DNA from 2 places in the Streptomyces sp. NPDC026575 genome. Region 2 is predicted to be linked to the other one. Evidence: riboswitches for the same ligand, from Rfam matches in the RefSeq annotation. Region 2 holds a riboswitch; the other holds the start of a gene.

Region 1 (7,721 bases), on a different contig from region 2:
GGATTCCCCGTGCTCGCCGCCTTCCTGGACGGTGCGAAGGTGGACCGCCGGGCCGTCCAGCTCGCGGACGGCCGGGGCGGCAACCCGGTCGACCGGACCACGCCACGGGCCGTGGCCCAGCTCCTGACGTACTGGCAGCGCACCGCCGACGCGGAGCGCTTCCGCACCGCGCTGCCGATCCTGGGCGTCGACGGGACCCTGGCCGACTCCTGCCGTGACTGCCCGTCACGCGGCAAGGTCTTCGCCAAGACCGGTACTGTGGCGGGCGGGGACGCGCTCAACGGCCGGCTGGCCGTGGGCGCCGAGACCACGGCCGGCTATCTGGAGACGGGCCCGGACCGCTTCGACGTGTTCTTCGCCGGCGTCAACGGCGCCTCGACCGCGGGCGCGAACATCGGCGGCGTCCTGGCGATCGGGAACGATGTGGCCGATGTCGCGGCCTATTTGCAGCAGACGAGCGGAGCCGACACGCCCTGAGGGCTCACCCCGCCTGGCCGCTGTCCTTCAGGCTGCCCCAGCCGTGCCAGCGGTCGATCTCGATCCAGGCACTGACCCGGCGGCGGTCGCGCTGCGGGTACGGCCGCCGGAGGTACTGCCGGGCCAGCCGGTCGATGTCGGCCAGCTCCTGGTCGTCCCGGAGTTCCCCGACCCGGCCGATGAGGCTGAGGTGGGTGTACCAGTTGCCCTCGTCCAGCACCGTGAGCGTGACCCGGGGATCGCGGCGGACATGCGCCAGCCGCTTGCGGCCCTCGTCCATGTTGACCAGCACCCGGCCGTCGTCCCAGAGGTACCAGGTGGCGGTGGAGACCGGCTGGCCGTCCGGCCGCAGTGTGGTGATGACGGCGGGATTGGGCTTGGCCAGCATGGCGACGGCGGCTTCGGGGAGCGGTGGTCTCGACATCTCGGGCACTTTCGGTTCGCTGCGGTAGGGGGACGGTGGCTGCGTTCGGGTACGTCGCCGCGTCCGAGCACGTCGCCGCACTCGGTGCGCCGCTGTGGGCATCTTCGCGCCTGCGGCCCCTCACCTTCTGGGAGGCGCGACCGGCTGCGGGAGGGAACCGTCCCCGTCGGCCATCGGGGGAGTGCCGGCGGACGGGGCGGCGGCGGGCGCCGCGGCGGGCCCCTGCTTCAGGGTGTCGAGGATGGCCAGGCCCTGGCCGACGACGGCGGAGGCGATCTCGTTGATGCCGTCGGTGCCGTTGAGGACGGTCAGCCGGGAGCCGGCGATGCCCTCGGCGGCGGCCTGGGCCAGCGCCGGGAGGTTCTCGACGGTGCGGTTGGCGGCGATCAGCTCCTGGTTGCCGTCCCGGAGCGAGCCGGCGAGCGCGGTGTTGGCGTCGGCGCGTGCCTGGGCGAGGGTGCGTTCGGTGTAGGCACGGGCGTCCGCCTCGAAGCGGACCTGGTCGCGCCGTGCCTCCGCCAGGGTGCGCAGCCGGTAGGCCTCGGCGTCCGCGGGGCGGCGCACCTCGGCCTCCAGGCGCTGGGCGGCCAGCGCGGCCTGCCGCTCGGCCAGGGCGGTCTGCTCCTCGATGACCTGCTGCGAGGCCCTGGCCTGGGACAGCGGGCCGGACTGGGCGGCACTGGCGTTGTACTGCTCGGTCTCGGCGAGGAACCCGGCCCGCTTGATCGCGGTGTCCCGTTCGTACTTCGCCTTGAGCGCCGCCGCCTCCTGCTCCCGCTCGGTCGCCTCCTGGTCGGCCTTCGCCTCCGCGATCCGCGCGGCGCTGGCGACCGCCGCGGCGTGCGGGGCGGCCAGGTTCGTGATGTAGCCGGAGGTGTCGCCGATCTCCTGGATCTGCAGGGCGTCGACGACGATGCCGAGCTTCTCCATCTCGGAGTGGCTGCCGTCCTTGACCTCCTGGGCGACCCGGTCCCGCTCCCGGATGATCTGCTCGACGGTCAGCCCGCCGACGATCGAGCGCAGATGGCCGGCGAAGATCCGCCCCACCAGCTCCTCCATGGTGTCCTGCTCGCTCAGGAAGCGCCGTGCAGCGTTGGCGATCGACGTGGAGTCGTCGCCGACCTTGAAGACCGCGACCGCCCGGACGGCGAGCCGGATGCCCTGCTGGGTGACGCAGTCCTCGGAGATCTCCGCCTCCCGCAGCGACAGCGACAGCACGCTCGCCTTCTGCTTGACGGGCATGACCCAGCAGCCATGGCCCGTGACGATACGGAATTGCGCGTCCCCCGCACGGCGCTTCGAGCCGGAGATCAACAGCGCCTCGTTCGGCGCGGGAACATGCCAGAACAACATCACAAGGCTCCTGGTCCGGTGCGGCCGGCCTCGGGCGCTCCGGGCGGTGACGGTGCGGCGCGCGGCAGGCACCCCTCGGCTCGGCCGTAGGCTCCGGTCCGGGTCAGGCGGCCGGCAGCGGCGCGACGATCACCGACCGCGCCGAGGTGTGGTCCACCACGACGACCTGCGTATGGCGGGCGATGGGCTCTCGGGACCAGGCGGCGAATGCCTCGGTCCCGCCGCGTACGGGCAGCAGCACCTCGCCCGGTCCGTCGCTCGGAATCGAGACGGTCACCCGCCCGATCGCGCCGATCGGGTCGAAGTCCGTGTCATCCCTCGCGCTCACCCGGGCTCCGTCGCTGGTCAAAGCCGCTGTCGGCCCGGAAGCCGGACAGCGGGAAATCTCGACAACTCAACGGTACTCCGGGCGATCCGGCCGGTTCAGGAGTCGAGCCGGGCGGGCCGGGCGGCCGGGACCGGGCGGCGCGCGGGCAGCACGTCGGGGGCGCGGTGCGGCCGGAGGGCGGCCAGTGCGTTCTCGGTCTCCTCCATGAAACAGCGGTACGAGACCAGCCGCTGCCATTCGGGGTCGGCGACCCCGGGTACCGTGGCGGCGCGCTCCGTCCACGTCCGCACCAGAGTGGCGTACAGGGGCGTCTGCCGGGCGATCTCGGCGGTGATCCACCGGGGCATGGAGCCGGGCCGGGGGAGGGAAGTCTGTCCGTGACCTGCGACGGTGCCGGAGGTAGGAGCGCTCATGGCCGTTGAAACGATCCTGGGGGCCTGTGGTCACTGCGTATTTTTGCGGCTCCCCGCACATGCGTCCTTCCGTGGGGGGCGAAACGCCCTCGAATATCACCCCATGCAGTGATCTATTGCCGGGAAGCAGTCCAATCCGGACGGAGGAACGTTGTCGCAGTCATGGAACCGAGGGAGTTGTGGGAGCGCCACGCGGTACTCGCACAGGCGTTTTGCAGCAGCGATGACGAGGTCCGCCGGACGCAGGGACTCCTCGACGAGGCCGAGGTCCGCCGGTCCCGGACGCTGGCCGCCTTCGCCGTGACCGTGGGCAGCGACGCGGTGGTGGCGGACCTGCTCGGCCTGGACGAGCGCGAAGTGCGCCTGGCCCGCCGCACGGTGGGCAAGGACGACGCCCGCGCGGTCGCCAAGAGCCTGCTCGCCCAGCCCGCCCACCCCGCCACCGAGCAGCCGCCCGCGGGCGAGCACACCGCCGCCCGGGAGCAGGCCCCCGCCCAGCCGGCCGCCGCTCACCAGCCGGGGCAGACCGGCGTCCACCCCGCCGCGCACCCCGCGGGCCAGGCCGCCGCCCCCGGCCAGGCCCCGGCGGGCCACATCGGAGCACCGGCGACCGGCCCGCTCCAGGCCGCAGCGCCCCAGCCCGCTCCACCCCAAGCCGCCCCGCCGCAGGCGCCCCCGGCCCAGGCCCCCGCCGCCCAGGCCACCCCGCCCCAGTCCACCGAGTCGGCCTGGGCGCCGGCCCTGGACGCGATCCTGATGAGCAGCTGGCACACCGGAGTCGACCTCACGGCCCTGGCCACCGAACTCGGTCTCGACGTCCGCTTCCTCGTGGCCCGCGCCCAGCAGCTGTCCGCCGACAACCGCCAGACCCCGCAGACCGCACCGCAGGACCGCATCGGCCGCCACCGCCGGATGGCCACCCTCCAGTCCTCCCCGCAGTCCGAGACCCCTCATCTGACCTGGCGCGAGCGACCATCGCAGCCCGCACGGGAGACGTACGAGCACGAACCCTGGAAACAGCAGCAGTACGCGGGCTACCAGAACAACGCGGAGTACCGGGGCTACCAGGAGTACCAGGGCTATCAGAACTACCAGGGCAACCAGAGCTACCAGGACTATCAGGTGTACCAAGGTCAACAGCCCTCTCCGGCCGCCTGGGACCCCAGCGCCATCACCACCGCCCAGCACGACTGGGACGGCATCCTCAGCCAATGGGAAGCCACCACGCCCCCCACGCCCACCCCGGCCCCGGGCGGCCACGGGGGAACCTGACGCCGGCTCCCCGGAGCGCTCCGCCGTCGATTACAGTGGTCGGCGGGCCGTGACTGGCGCTTGGGTGGAGTACCACCGGGGAGCGGCCCGGCCTCATCCGGCCACTGCCGCGCGCCTGGGCGATCCCTCACCACGCTCAGGAGCACCCGATGACCCAGACCGCCCGCCTCATGGACGGCAGCGCACTGGCCCGCAGCATCGTCGAGCAGGCCGCGCAGCGCGCGACGGCCCTCACCCGGCAGACCGGCCAGGCCCCCTGCCTGGCGACCGTGCTCGTCGGTGACGACCCCGCCTCCGCGACGTACGTACGGATGAAGCGCGCCCGCTGCGAGAAGGCCGGGATCCGGTCGCGGCATATCGCACTGCCCGCCGGGACCACGACCGCGGAGCTGGTCGGCACCCTCACCGAGCTCTCCGACGACCCCACCGTCCACGGCATCCTCCTCCAGCACCCGGTCGGCCCGCATATCGACGAGCGCGCCGCGTTCGAGGCCATCGCCCCCGAGAAGGACGTCGACGGCGTCACCTTCCACTCCTTCGCCACGATGAGCTTCGGCGTCGACGGCTTCGCCTCCTGCACACCGGCCGGCATCCTCCGCCTCCTCGACCACTACGACGTCGAGCTGGCCGGCAAGCACGCCGTCGTGGTCGGCCGCAGCGCGATCCTCGGCAAGCCCGTCGGGATGCTGCTGCTCGGCCGCAACGCCACCGTCACCTACTGCCACTCCCGCACCACCGACCTCGCGTCGATCACCCGGCAGGCCGACGTCCTGATCGCCGCGGTCGGCCGGCCCCGTCTGCTCACCGGCGAGCACATCAAGCCCGGTGCCGTCGTCGTCGACGCCGGCTACAACCCCGGCAACGTCGGCGATGTGGACTTCGACTCCGCGAGCGGCCGCGCCTCCCTGATCACCCCGGTCCCCGGCGGCGTCGGCCCCATGACCATCGCGACCCTGCTCACCCAGACCGTCGACGCCGCGACCCGTCAGCTGACGGCGGCCTGACGGCGCGGCACCGAGGTCCGGTGCGGTGCGGGGCGGGCGGGGCCGGAAGTGTGCGGCGGCCGGGCGGGCGTCCTCCGTATGATCGCCAGGGCGGTAAGCGATCATCAAGCGGAGGGCGAACGACCATGGCGGAACAGCGCGTTGTCATCGTGACGGGCGGCGGTACGGGCATCGGTGCCGCCACCGCCCGGCTGCTGCGGGCGGCCGGCCACCAGGTGGTGATCTCCGGCCGCCGGCCCGAACCGCTGCACCGCCTCGCCGAGGAGACCGGCGCCCTGGCCCACCCCTCCGACACCGCCGACCCCGAGGCCGTCCAGGGTCTGGTCGATGCCGCGGTCTCGGCGTACGGGCGGCTCGACGGTCTGGTCCTCAACGCCGGTATCGCCCGCGGCGGTTCCGTCGGCGATCTGTCGATCGAGGACTGGGAGGCCGTGATGACCACCAACGTCACCGGCCCCTTCCTCCTCCAACGTGCCGCCCTGCCACACCTGTTGGCGGCACGCGGCGCCGTCGTCGCGGTCGCCTCGGTCTCCGCCCTGCGCAACGGCGACGGCAATGCCGCCTATGCGACCTCCAAGGCGGCCCTGCTCCAGCTCTGCCGCTCCCTCGCCGTGGACTACGGACGCGACGGGCTGCGCGCCAACATCGTCTGCCCCAGCTGGGTGCGTACCGAGATGGCCGACCGGCGGATGGCGCGGTTCGCCGACGAGTCCGGTCTCGCCGGCGGCGTCGACGCCGCGTACGAGGAGGCCACCCGGCTGCTGCCCGTCGGCCGCCCCGGCGAGCCACGCGAGGTCGCCGAGGCCATCGACTGGCTCCTGTCGCCGGCCGCGTCCTTCGTCAACGGCGCGGTCCTCACCGTCGACGGCGGCGCCACGGCCGTCGACACCGGCGGCGCCGCGTTCCGCTTCCGCCTGGAGCCGCGCGGCGGCGCCGAGGGCTGAGGGCCCCTACGGCCGACGTTCGGCATTCGACGGCACCTCTTCAGCGGTCGGGGCGTACCCGGTGTGCGCAGTCACGGCGCGGGCGAGCTCGGCGGCAAGGGGAGGAGCTTGGACGGTGGTTGACGAGGAGGGTGGCGAGGGCGGCGGAGAGAGCGAGGAGGCCGGCCGCCCACCAGATGGCGGCGGAGTAGCCGTGGACCATGGCCCGCAGCCGCAGGCTGCCGGCCGCTGCGGGGCCCGCAGCATGGTGGTGATGCAGGTAGGTGGTGGTGGCGATGGTGGCGATGGTGTTGAGCAGGGCGGTGCCGATGGCGCCGCCGATCTGCTGAGAGGTGTTGACCAAGGCGGAAGCGACGCCGGAGTCCCGCGGTGCGACGCCGTGAGTGGCCAGGCTCATGGCGGGCATCAGGGCCGTGCCCATGCCCAGTCCCGTGACGACCATGCCGGGCAGGACGACGGCGGGGTAGGAGCTGTCGGGCGTGATCTGGGCGAGGATGACCAGGCCGGCGGCGGCAACGAGGTAGCCGGGGGCCATCAGTGTGCGGGCGGGTAGGCGCGGGGCCAGGCGGGTGCCGATCTGGGTGGCGCCGGTCATCATGCCGGCTGTCAACGGCAGGAACGCCAGGCCGCACTGCAGGGGGCTGAAGCCAAGGACGACCTGGAGGTAGAAGGTCAGGAACAGCAGCAACCCGAACATGCCGATGATGGCGAGGGCCAGGCAGAGGAAGGCGCCGCCGCGGTTGCGGTCGAGGATCACCCGCAGCGGCAGTAGCGGGGCGTCCACGCGGCGCTCCAGGAGCACGAATACGGCCAGTAGGAACAGTCCGGTGCCGATCGGGCCGAGGGTGCCGGCGGCGTTCCACCCGCCGGTTTCGGCCCGGGTGAAGCCGTAGACAAGACAGCCCAGTCCGCCGGAGGCGAGCAGCACGCCGGGGATGTCCAGGCGGTGCCCGCGGGGGTGGCCGGTGCGGGGATCGTGGACGAACGCGAGGGCGCCGAGGGCTGCGGCGGCGGCGAAGAAGATGTTGACCAGCAGCGTCCAGCGCCAGGTGAGGTACTCGGTGAGTACGCCGCCCAGGATGAGGCCCAGGGCGGCGCCGCTGGCAGCGATGGCCCCGTAGATCCCGAACGCCTTGGCACGTTCCCTGGCCTCGGTGAAGGTCACGGCCAACAGGGACAGCGCGGCAGGGGCGAGCAGGGCGCCGAAGACGCCCTGCAGGGCGCGGGCCCCCATGAGCATGGCGGTGTCGGCGGCGGCGCCGCCCAGGGCGGAGGCTGCGGCGAAGCCGACAGCGCCGGTGACGAAGGCGCGTTTGCGGCCCCACAGGTCGGCGATGCGACCGCCGAACAGCAGCAGGCTGCCGAAGGCCAGGGCGTAGGCGGTGACCACCCATTGCCGGTTGGCGTCGGAAAAGCCCAGGTCGTGCGCGGCGGAGGGGAGGGCGATGTTCACGATCGTGACATCGAGCACGACCATCAGCTGGGCAAGGCAGATGAAGGCCAGGG
Region 2 (7,721 bases):
CCGAAGGGGTACTCCCGCTCCAGGCGCCACACCGCGTCCGCGCCCTGCTCGTACAGGGCGAAGCCGCCGATCGTCCAGGTCGCGCTGAAGTCGCCGAGCTCGCTCTGGGCGCGGTCCATGGCGTCCTCGGCGATGCCGTGGGCGACCGTGACATGCGGGTGGTAGGGGAACTGCAGCTCGCGGGCGCAGGGGCCGGAGGCGGCGCGTACCCGGGCCTGGAGGGCGGTGCAGCCCGCCTCGCCCTCGGCGACCCTGACGAAGACGACCGGGGAGAGCGGGCGGAAGGTGTCGGTGCCTTCCAGGCGGAGCGGGAAGGGGCGGAAGGCGGCCGCGACCGCGGCGAGGTGGCGTTCGATGCCGGGCAGCGCCTCGGTGTGGACCTCGGTCGGCGGGAGGAGGGTGATGTGCGTGGGGATGCCGTGTGCGGCGGGGTCCCCGAAGCTCTCGCGCTTCCGCTGCAGGAAGCTGCCGTACGGCTCCGGGACCGCGATCGAAACGCCCAGCGTTACGGTCCCCACTGCGTTCTCCCTCCTGACGTGTGTGCGGCACGCTCGCGCACCCTCATAGTGTGCCGGGTGCGCGCCCCTTGCGGGGAGCGTCCCCTGCCCTGTGACAAACAGGGCCTCGGGCCCCCGGAGGCGGGGACCCGGGGCTCTGTGCGGACCGTCCGGCGGGTCCGTGCGGCCGCGCGGACGAGTCCCGTCAGTGCTTGGCCGGCAGCAGTCCGAGCCGGTCATAGGCGGTGGCGAGGGTCTCGGCGGCGACCGCGCGGGCCTTCTCCGCACCCTTGGCCAGGATCGAGTCCAGCGTCTCGGGGTCGTCCAGATATTCCTGGGTGCGGTCCCGGAACGGTGTGACGAATTCGACCATCACCTCGGCGAGGTCGGTCTTGAGGGCGCCGTACATCTTGCCCTCGTACTCCTGCTCCAGCTCCGGGATCGAGGTGCCCGTGAGGGAGGAGTAGATCGTCAGGAGGTTGGAGACGCCCGGCTTGTTCTCGGCGTCGTAGCGGATCACCGTGTCGGTGTCGGTGACCGCGCTCTTGACCTTCTTCGCCGTCGCCTTCGGCTCGTCCAGGAGGTTGATCAGGCCCTTCGGCGTGGACGCCGACTTGCTCATCTTGATCGACGGGTCCTGGAGGTCGTAGATCTTGGCCGTCTCCTTGAGGATGTACGGCGCCGGGATCGTGAAGGTGTCGCCGTAGCGGCCGTTGAAGCGCTCGGCGAGGTCGCGGGTCAGCTCGATGTGCTGGCGCTGGTCCTCGCCCACCGGGACCTGGTGGGCCTGGTAGAGGAGGATGTCGGCGACCTGGAGGACCGGGTACGTGAACAGGCCGACGGAGGCGCGGTCGGCGCCCTGCTTGGCGGCCTTGTCCTTGAACTGGGTCATCCGGGATGCCTCGCCGAAGCCGGTGAGGCAGTTCATGACCCAGCCGAGCTGGGCGTGCTCGGGCACATGGCTCTGCACGAAGAGCGTGCAGCGCTCGGGGTCGAGGCCGGCGGCCAGCAGCTGGGCGGCCGCGATCCGGGTGTTCTGCCGCAGCTCCGCCGGGTCCTGCGGAACGGTGATCGCATGCAGGTCGACGACCATGTAGAAGGCGTCGTGGGACTCCTGCAGCGCTACCCACTGGCGGACGGCGCCGAGGTAGTTGCCGAGGTGGAAGGAGCCGGCGGTGGGCTGAATGCCGGAGAGCACACGCGGACGATCGAGAGCCATGGCACCGATTGTCTCAGGTCGCGCGTGCTCCCCGGCGCGTGGCCGGGAAATACCCCGGGGCCCCGCGCGCCCGGGACCGCGGGGGCCCCGGGCGCCGGCGTCGCGGGCTCAGCCGCCGATCGGCAGGCCCGGCGCCGGATAGGCCGCCATCAGCTCGGCGACCTCCCCGCGGATGGCCCCCAGCGCCGCCTCGTCGCCCTCGGCCGCGGCCCGTACGGCCCGGTCGATCCACTCCGCGACCTGCGGCATCCGGTCCGTGCCCAGACCGCGGGAGGTCAGCGAGGGGGTGCCGATGCGGATGCCGGAGGGGTCGAAGGGCTTGCGCGGGTCGAACGGGACGGTGTTGTAGTTGACGACGATGCCGGCCCGGTCCAGGGCCTTCGCGGCGACCTTGCCGGGGACGCCCTTGGAGGTCAGGTCGATCAGCACCAGGTGGTTGTCGGTGCCGCCGGAGACCAGGTCGTGGCCGCGGGCCAGCAGCGCCTCGGCGAGCGCCCTGGCGTTGGCGACGACGGCGTGCGCGTACTGTCGGAAGGACGGGGCGGCCGCCTCGTGCAGGGCGACCGCGATGGCGGCGGTGGTGTGGTTGTGCGGGCCGCCCTGGAGGCCCGGGAAGACGGCCTTGTCCAGGGCCTTGGCGTGGCTCGCCCGGGACATCAGCATCGCGCCGCGCGGCCCGCGCAGGGTCTTGTGCGTGGTCGTGGAGATCACGTCGGCGTGCGGTACGGGCGAGGGGTGGGCGCCGCCCGCGATCAGGCCGGCGATATGCGCGATGTCCGCGACGAGGACCGCGTCGACCTCCCGCGCGATCTCGCCGAAGGCGGCGAAGTCGATGGTGCGGGGGACGGCCGTGCCACCACAGAAGATGATCTTCGGGCGTTCCTTGCGGGCGAGGTCGCGCACCTCGTCGAAGTCGATGAGCCCGCTGTCGGCGCGTACGCCGTACTGGACGCCGCGGAACCAGGTGCCGGTGGCCGAGACGCCCCACCCGTGGGTGAGGTGGCCGCCCATCGGCAGCGCCATGCCCAGCACGGTGTCGCCGGGCTCGGCGAAGGCCAGGTACGCGGCGAGGTTGGCGGGCGAGCCGGAGTACGGCTGGACGTTGGCGTGTTCGACGCCGAAGACGGCCTTGGCGCGCTCGACGGCCAGCGTCTCGACGCGGTCGATGTTCTGCTGGCCTTCGTAGTAGCGACGGCCCGCGTACCCCTCGCTGTACTTGTTCTGAAGGACCGTGCCGGTGGCTTCCAGGACGGCGGCGGAGACGTAGTTCTCGCTGGGGATCAGCCGCAGGGTGTCGGCCTGGAGCCGCTCCTCGGCGCCCACCAGGGCGGCGAGTTCGGGATCGGCGGCGTGCAGCGCGGGATGGGAAAGGGGCAGTGACATGGCGTCCTCCGGGGCGCTCGATCGGTGGTCCGGTCGGGTCCCGGGTGCCCAGGCGGGCGGCACCTCGTGATGGCGTCCTCGCACCGCTCCCTCGGGGTCGATTCCCCGCACGCCAGTCGCGGTGCGCACCGCCGAGTCTAGGGCCTTTCCGACCCCGACCCATCGGACAGGCCCTAGGGGGTGCCGCCCGGGGGTGCCTCGCCTCTCCGCGTATGCCCGCCGGTGCCGGAACACCGAACCACCCCAACGGCTTCCGAACAAACCGCCCACGCGGCAAGATAGAGGGGCATCTCGATGCATATGCCCCGTACGGCCTACCGAACGGAGTCACCGGTGACGTCAACGGAACGCAGCATCGCCGCCGCCGAAGCCCACAGCGCGCACAACTACCACCCGCTGCCCGTCGTCGTGGCCACCGCCGAGGGCGCCTGGATGACGGATGTGGCGGGCCGGCGCTATCTGGACATGCTCGCCGGGTACTCCGCGCTGAACTTCGGGCACGGCAACCGCCGTCTGCTGGACGCCGCCAAGGCCCAGCTGGAACGGGTCACGCTCACCTCGCGCGCCTTCCACCACGACCGGTTCGCGGACTTCTGCGCCGCGCTGGCCGAACTGTGCGGCATGGAGCTGGTGCTGCCGATGAACACCGGCGCCGAGGCGGTCGAGACGGCCGTGAAGACGGCCCGCAAGTGGGGCTACGAGGTGAAGGGCGTCCCGGACGGCCGGGCCAGGATCATCGTCGCGGAGAACAACTTCCACGGCCGGACCACCACCATCGTCTCCTTCTCCACCGACCCCGAGGCCCGCGCCGGCTTCGGTCCGTACACCCCCGGCTTCGAGATCGTCCCGTACGGCGACCTGGCGGCGCTGGAGGCGGCCGTCGACGACCACACCGTCGCCGTCCTGCTGGAGCCGATCCAGGGCGAGGCGGGCGTGCTGGTGCCGCCGCCGGGCTACCTGGCAGGCGTGCGGGAGCTGACCCGCCGCCGGAACGTGCTGTTCATCGCCGACGAGATCCAGTCCGGGCTGGGCCGCACGGGCCGGACCTTCGCCTGCGAGCACGAGGGCGTGGTGCCCGACATGTACGTCCTGGGCAAGGCGCTGGGCGGCGGAGTGGTGCCGGTGTCGGCGGTGGTCTCCTCCCGCGAGGTGCTCGGGGTCTTCGCACCCGGCGAGCACGGCTCGACGTTCGGCGGCAACCCGCTCGCCTGCGCGGTGGCGCTGGAGGTCATCGCGATGCTGCGGACCGGTGAACTCCAGCAGCACGCCGCGGAGTTGGGCGAGCATCTGCACGGCGAGCTGAGGCTGCTGGTGGGCGACGGCACGGTGGACGCGGTACGCGGCCGCGGGCTGTGGGCGGGCGTGGACATCAACCCCGCGCGCGGCACCGGACGGTACGTCTCCGAGCAGCTGATGGCCCGGGGCGTGCTGGTCAAGGACACCCACGGCGCGACGATCCGGATCGCCCCGCCGCTGGTGATCAGCAAGGAGGACCTGGACTGGGGGCTGGCCCGGCTGCGGGAGGTCCTGGAGGGGTAGCGCGGCTGCCGCGAGCACGCAGCGGGCGACCGGCGGGCCGAGGGCCCTGGCCGCTCGCTGCGCCATGCCGCGGGCGGGCGGACGCGCCGGCGCCTGGGCGCGCGGGGCGCGGTGGACGTGCGATCCCGGTGGACGCACGATGCCGGTGGACGCACGATGCCCGCTGCGGCACACCCTGTGGCGCGCCTCAGCGGATCAGGTCAGCGGGTCAGGTCAGCGGATCAGGTCAACGGATCACATGCGGCACGAAGCGCGCGTACTCGTCCGTGACCGGTCCGGACGACTCCCGGATGCCCAGCCCCGCCGCCTCGTCCTCGACGACCCACGCGCCGAGGACGACACGGTTGCCGTCGAAGTCCGGCAGCGGCGCCAGCTCCTGGTAGCAGCACGGGTCTTCGGGCTCGCGCGGCACCGGGGCGGCACCCGGCTCGTGCAGCGTGACGCCGGCGCCCTCCCGGCCGAGCAGCGGCTTGGCCGCGTAACCGCGGGTGTGCGCCAGCTCGCGCGGCCCGTCGAGGTAGGCGGCCAGCAGGTTCGGATGCCCGGGGTAGAGCTCCCACAGGATCGCCAGCAGCGCCTTGTTGGAGAGCAGCATCTTCCAGGCGGGCTCGATCCAGAGGGTGGAGCCGGTGCCGCCGCCGTTGTCGAGGGTGTCCAGGACGTACGGGCCGAAGTCGTCGGTGGCCAGCCACTCCCACGGGTAGAGCTTGAAGCACGCCCGCATGAAGCGCAGCCGCTGGTCGACGAAGCGGCCCGAGAGCCGGTCCCAGCCGATGTCCTCCATCGAGACGGCGACCGTCTCCAGGCCCGCCTGCTGCGCCGTCTCCTCCAGATACGCGACGGTCATCAGGTCCTCGCCCAGCTCATCGCCCGCGGAGTGCGCGAAGTGCAGCGGCGCACCGGGCGGCAGCAGCGGGGCCTGCCGCTTCCAGGCCGCCACCAGCCGCTCGTGCAGCGAGTTCCACTGGTCGGCGCCCGGGAAGCGCTCCTCCATCCAGAACCACTGCGGGCTGGCGGCCTCGACCAGCGAGGTCGGCGTATCGGCGTTGTACTCCAGCATCTTGGCCGGGCCGGTGCCGTCGTAGTGCAGGTCGAACCGCCCGTAGAGGGAGGGCAGTTCGTCGCGCCGGCGCCAGGACTCGGCGACCAGGGCGGCCAGCCGGGGATCGTCGATGCCGAGGTCGGCGAAGCGGTCGTGCTCGACGATGTGCGCGGCCGCGGCCAGGCACATGCCGTGCAGCTCCTCGACGACCTCCTCCAGGGCCTCGACCTCGGGGAGGGTGAACTCGTAGTAGGCGCTCTCGTCCCAGTAGGGCCGCAGCGAATCGTCCGGGTAGCGGGTGAGCGGGTAGATCAGCCCCTGCGCCTCGACGGTCTGCTGCCAGCCGGGGCGGGGCTCGATGGTGTGGCGTTCCATGCCGTCCGGGCCGCTCAGCCGCCGAAGGAGCCGTGCCGGCCGCCGCCGCTGCTGCCGTGCGACCCCGAGCAGCCGAAGCCGCCGCGGTTGACGGCCGAGCTCTTGCTGAAGGTGCCCTCGACGGCGTAGCTGCCGCCCTTGTTGCTCGGGTCGTAGTACCACTGGCCGTCGACGGGGCGCTTGGCGCTCTTGCCGCCGCCCTTGCCGTACCCGCCGCTCGTACCGCTGCTCCCCGTGGACGAGCCGCCGCCCGCGGAGCAGTTCTTGGAGTCGACGATGCGGTAGCCCTTGACCACGTCGTAGCTGTTGCGGTCGACGCAGCGCTTGTCGGGCTCGGAGCCGCAGGACGTCAGGGCCGCGGCGAGCGCGCCCATGCCTCCCAGGATCACCGTGCTCGAACGCAGCCGCCGACGTGCCTTCTCGGCCATTTCTTCCCGCTTCCCCCGTGGATGGATCAACGTGCTCTCGTGCAGCACAGCCACCCTAGAGGGCGGCCGCGCCCCGCCCCGGACGGGCCCCGCCCCGCTTCCGGATCCGCCCCCTACGGCCGCTTCACGGCCCTTCGAGGGCCCTTGGCGGGATCTGCGCCCTGCCGTCCCGGACGCCTCCGCCGCCTGGGGCTCCGGCGGCTTCTGAGACTTCCGGAACTCCTGGGAGACGCCACACCACTCGCCCTAGGCTGACCGCCATGACCGAAAACACCCCTACACCCGGTCCGACACCCGCCCCGATATCCGACGGGCTGTCGCTGCGCCATCCGGTGGCATCGGACCATCCGCGCCTCCAGCTGGCGCTGGCCGACTGGTGGGGTGGACTGGGCGGTGAAGCGGGCGCGCTGCAACGGAAGTTGCTGGTACCGCGCCTGTTCCTCCAGCACTTCGCCGACACCAGCTTCCTCGTCGAGCGCCCCGACGGCACCCTGCACGCCTTCCTGATCGGCTTCCTGTCCCAGACCGACCCGCGCACGGCCTACATCCACTTCGTCGGCGTATGCCCCGACGGCAAGCGCGGCGGCGTCGGCAGCGCGCTGTACGAGCGCTTCTTCGCCCTCGCCCGGGAGGCGGGCCGCAGCCGGGTCCGCTGCATCACCAGCCCCGACAACCGCGACTCGATCGCGTACCACACCCGCATGGGCTTCCAGTGGGAACCGGGCGACCGGACCGACGACGACGGCGCCGTACCGGTGCACACGGACTACGACGGTCCGGGCCTGGACCGGGTGTCCTTCGTACGGGAGCTGTAGCCGGGCCTGCGCACGGCCGTTGCCGCCACGCCGTACGGGAGTCGCCGCCACGCCCGCCCCGGAACCGACCACTGCCACGGAATCGATCACCTGTCCCGAAGCCAGAGGCAACCCCGAGCGCACAAAACCCTTCCTTATCAACGGCAAGTCTTATGCGGTATGCGGAACGAACAGGGGGAGTCGTGCGTCGGCGTTCACTTCTCGCGGCGACAGCCGCGCTCACTTTGACCGTCACCCTCGGCCTGGGGCTGCTCGGCTGCGGCTCGCCCCGGATGGCGGCCCTGCACGCCGACTGCACGACGAAGAGCCTGCGCTGGAAGCTCACCGTGCTGAAGAAGAAGCCGCACACCACCCACCGCGACGCGCGGCTGTCCATCGCCAACAAGGGCCCGGGAACCTGCGTCTTCCGCGGCTTCCCGGTCT

Evidence for each region. A riboswitch is a leader RNA that binds a small molecule or an ion and turns the genes downstream of it on or off. The one in region 2 is predicted to bind ZMP and ZTP.
Region 1: linked by a shared signal. The riboswitch ahead of ACZ4NB_RS00960 (bifunctional 5,10-methylenetetrahydrofolate dehydrogenase/5,10-methenyltetrahydrofolate cyclohydrolase) and the one ahead of ACZ4NB_RS27935 (serine hydroxymethyltransferase) in region 2 are both predicted to bind ZMP and ZTP.

The regions. Positions count from the first base shown of each region.
Region 1 covers NZ_JBVHQM010000001.1:208,974-216,694, reverse strand. The annotation lists gene dacB (D-alanyl-D-alanine carboxypeptidase/D-alanyl-D-alanine endopeptidase) at 1-477, shown strand, start outside; gene ACZ4NB_RS00985 (PPOX class F420-dependent oxidoreductase) at 482-901, opposite strand; gene ACZ4NB_RS00980 (SPFH domain-containing protein) at 1,022-2,254, opposite strand; gene ACZ4NB_RS00975 (hypothetical protein) at 2,358-2,582, opposite strand; gene ACZ4NB_RS00970 (hypothetical protein) at 2,678-2,995, opposite strand; gene ACZ4NB_RS00965 (hypothetical protein) at 3,158-4,267, shown strand; ZMP/ZTP riboswitch at 4,307-4,395, shown strand; gene ACZ4NB_RS00960 (bifunctional 5,10-methylenetetrahydrofolate dehydrogenase/5,10-methenyltetrahydrofolate cyclohydrolase) at 4,417-5,271, shown strand; gene ACZ4NB_RS00955 (SDR family NAD(P)-dependent oxidoreductase) at 5,397-6,215, shown strand; gene ACZ4NB_RS00950 (MFS transporter) at 6,256-7,721, opposite strand, start outside.
Region 2 covers NZ_JBVHQM010000022.1:110,614-118,334, reverse strand. The annotation lists gene ACZ4NB_RS27945 (2'-5' RNA ligase family protein) at 1-518, opposite strand, end outside; gene trpS (tryptophan--tRNA ligase) at 703-1,716, opposite strand; gene ACZ4NB_RS27935 (serine hydroxymethyltransferase) at 1,825-3,099, opposite strand; ZMP/ZTP riboswitch at 3,139-3,229, opposite strand; gene rocD (ornithine--oxo-acid transaminase) at 3,400-4,638, shown strand; gene ACZ4NB_RS27925 (glutathionylspermidine synthase family protein) at 4,865-6,055, opposite strand; gene ACZ4NB_RS27920 (hypothetical protein) at 6,070-6,483, opposite strand; gene ACZ4NB_RS27915 (GNAT family N-acetyltransferase) at 6,744-7,298, shown strand; gene ACZ4NB_RS27910 (DUF4232 domain-containing protein) at 7,523-7,721, shown strand, end outside.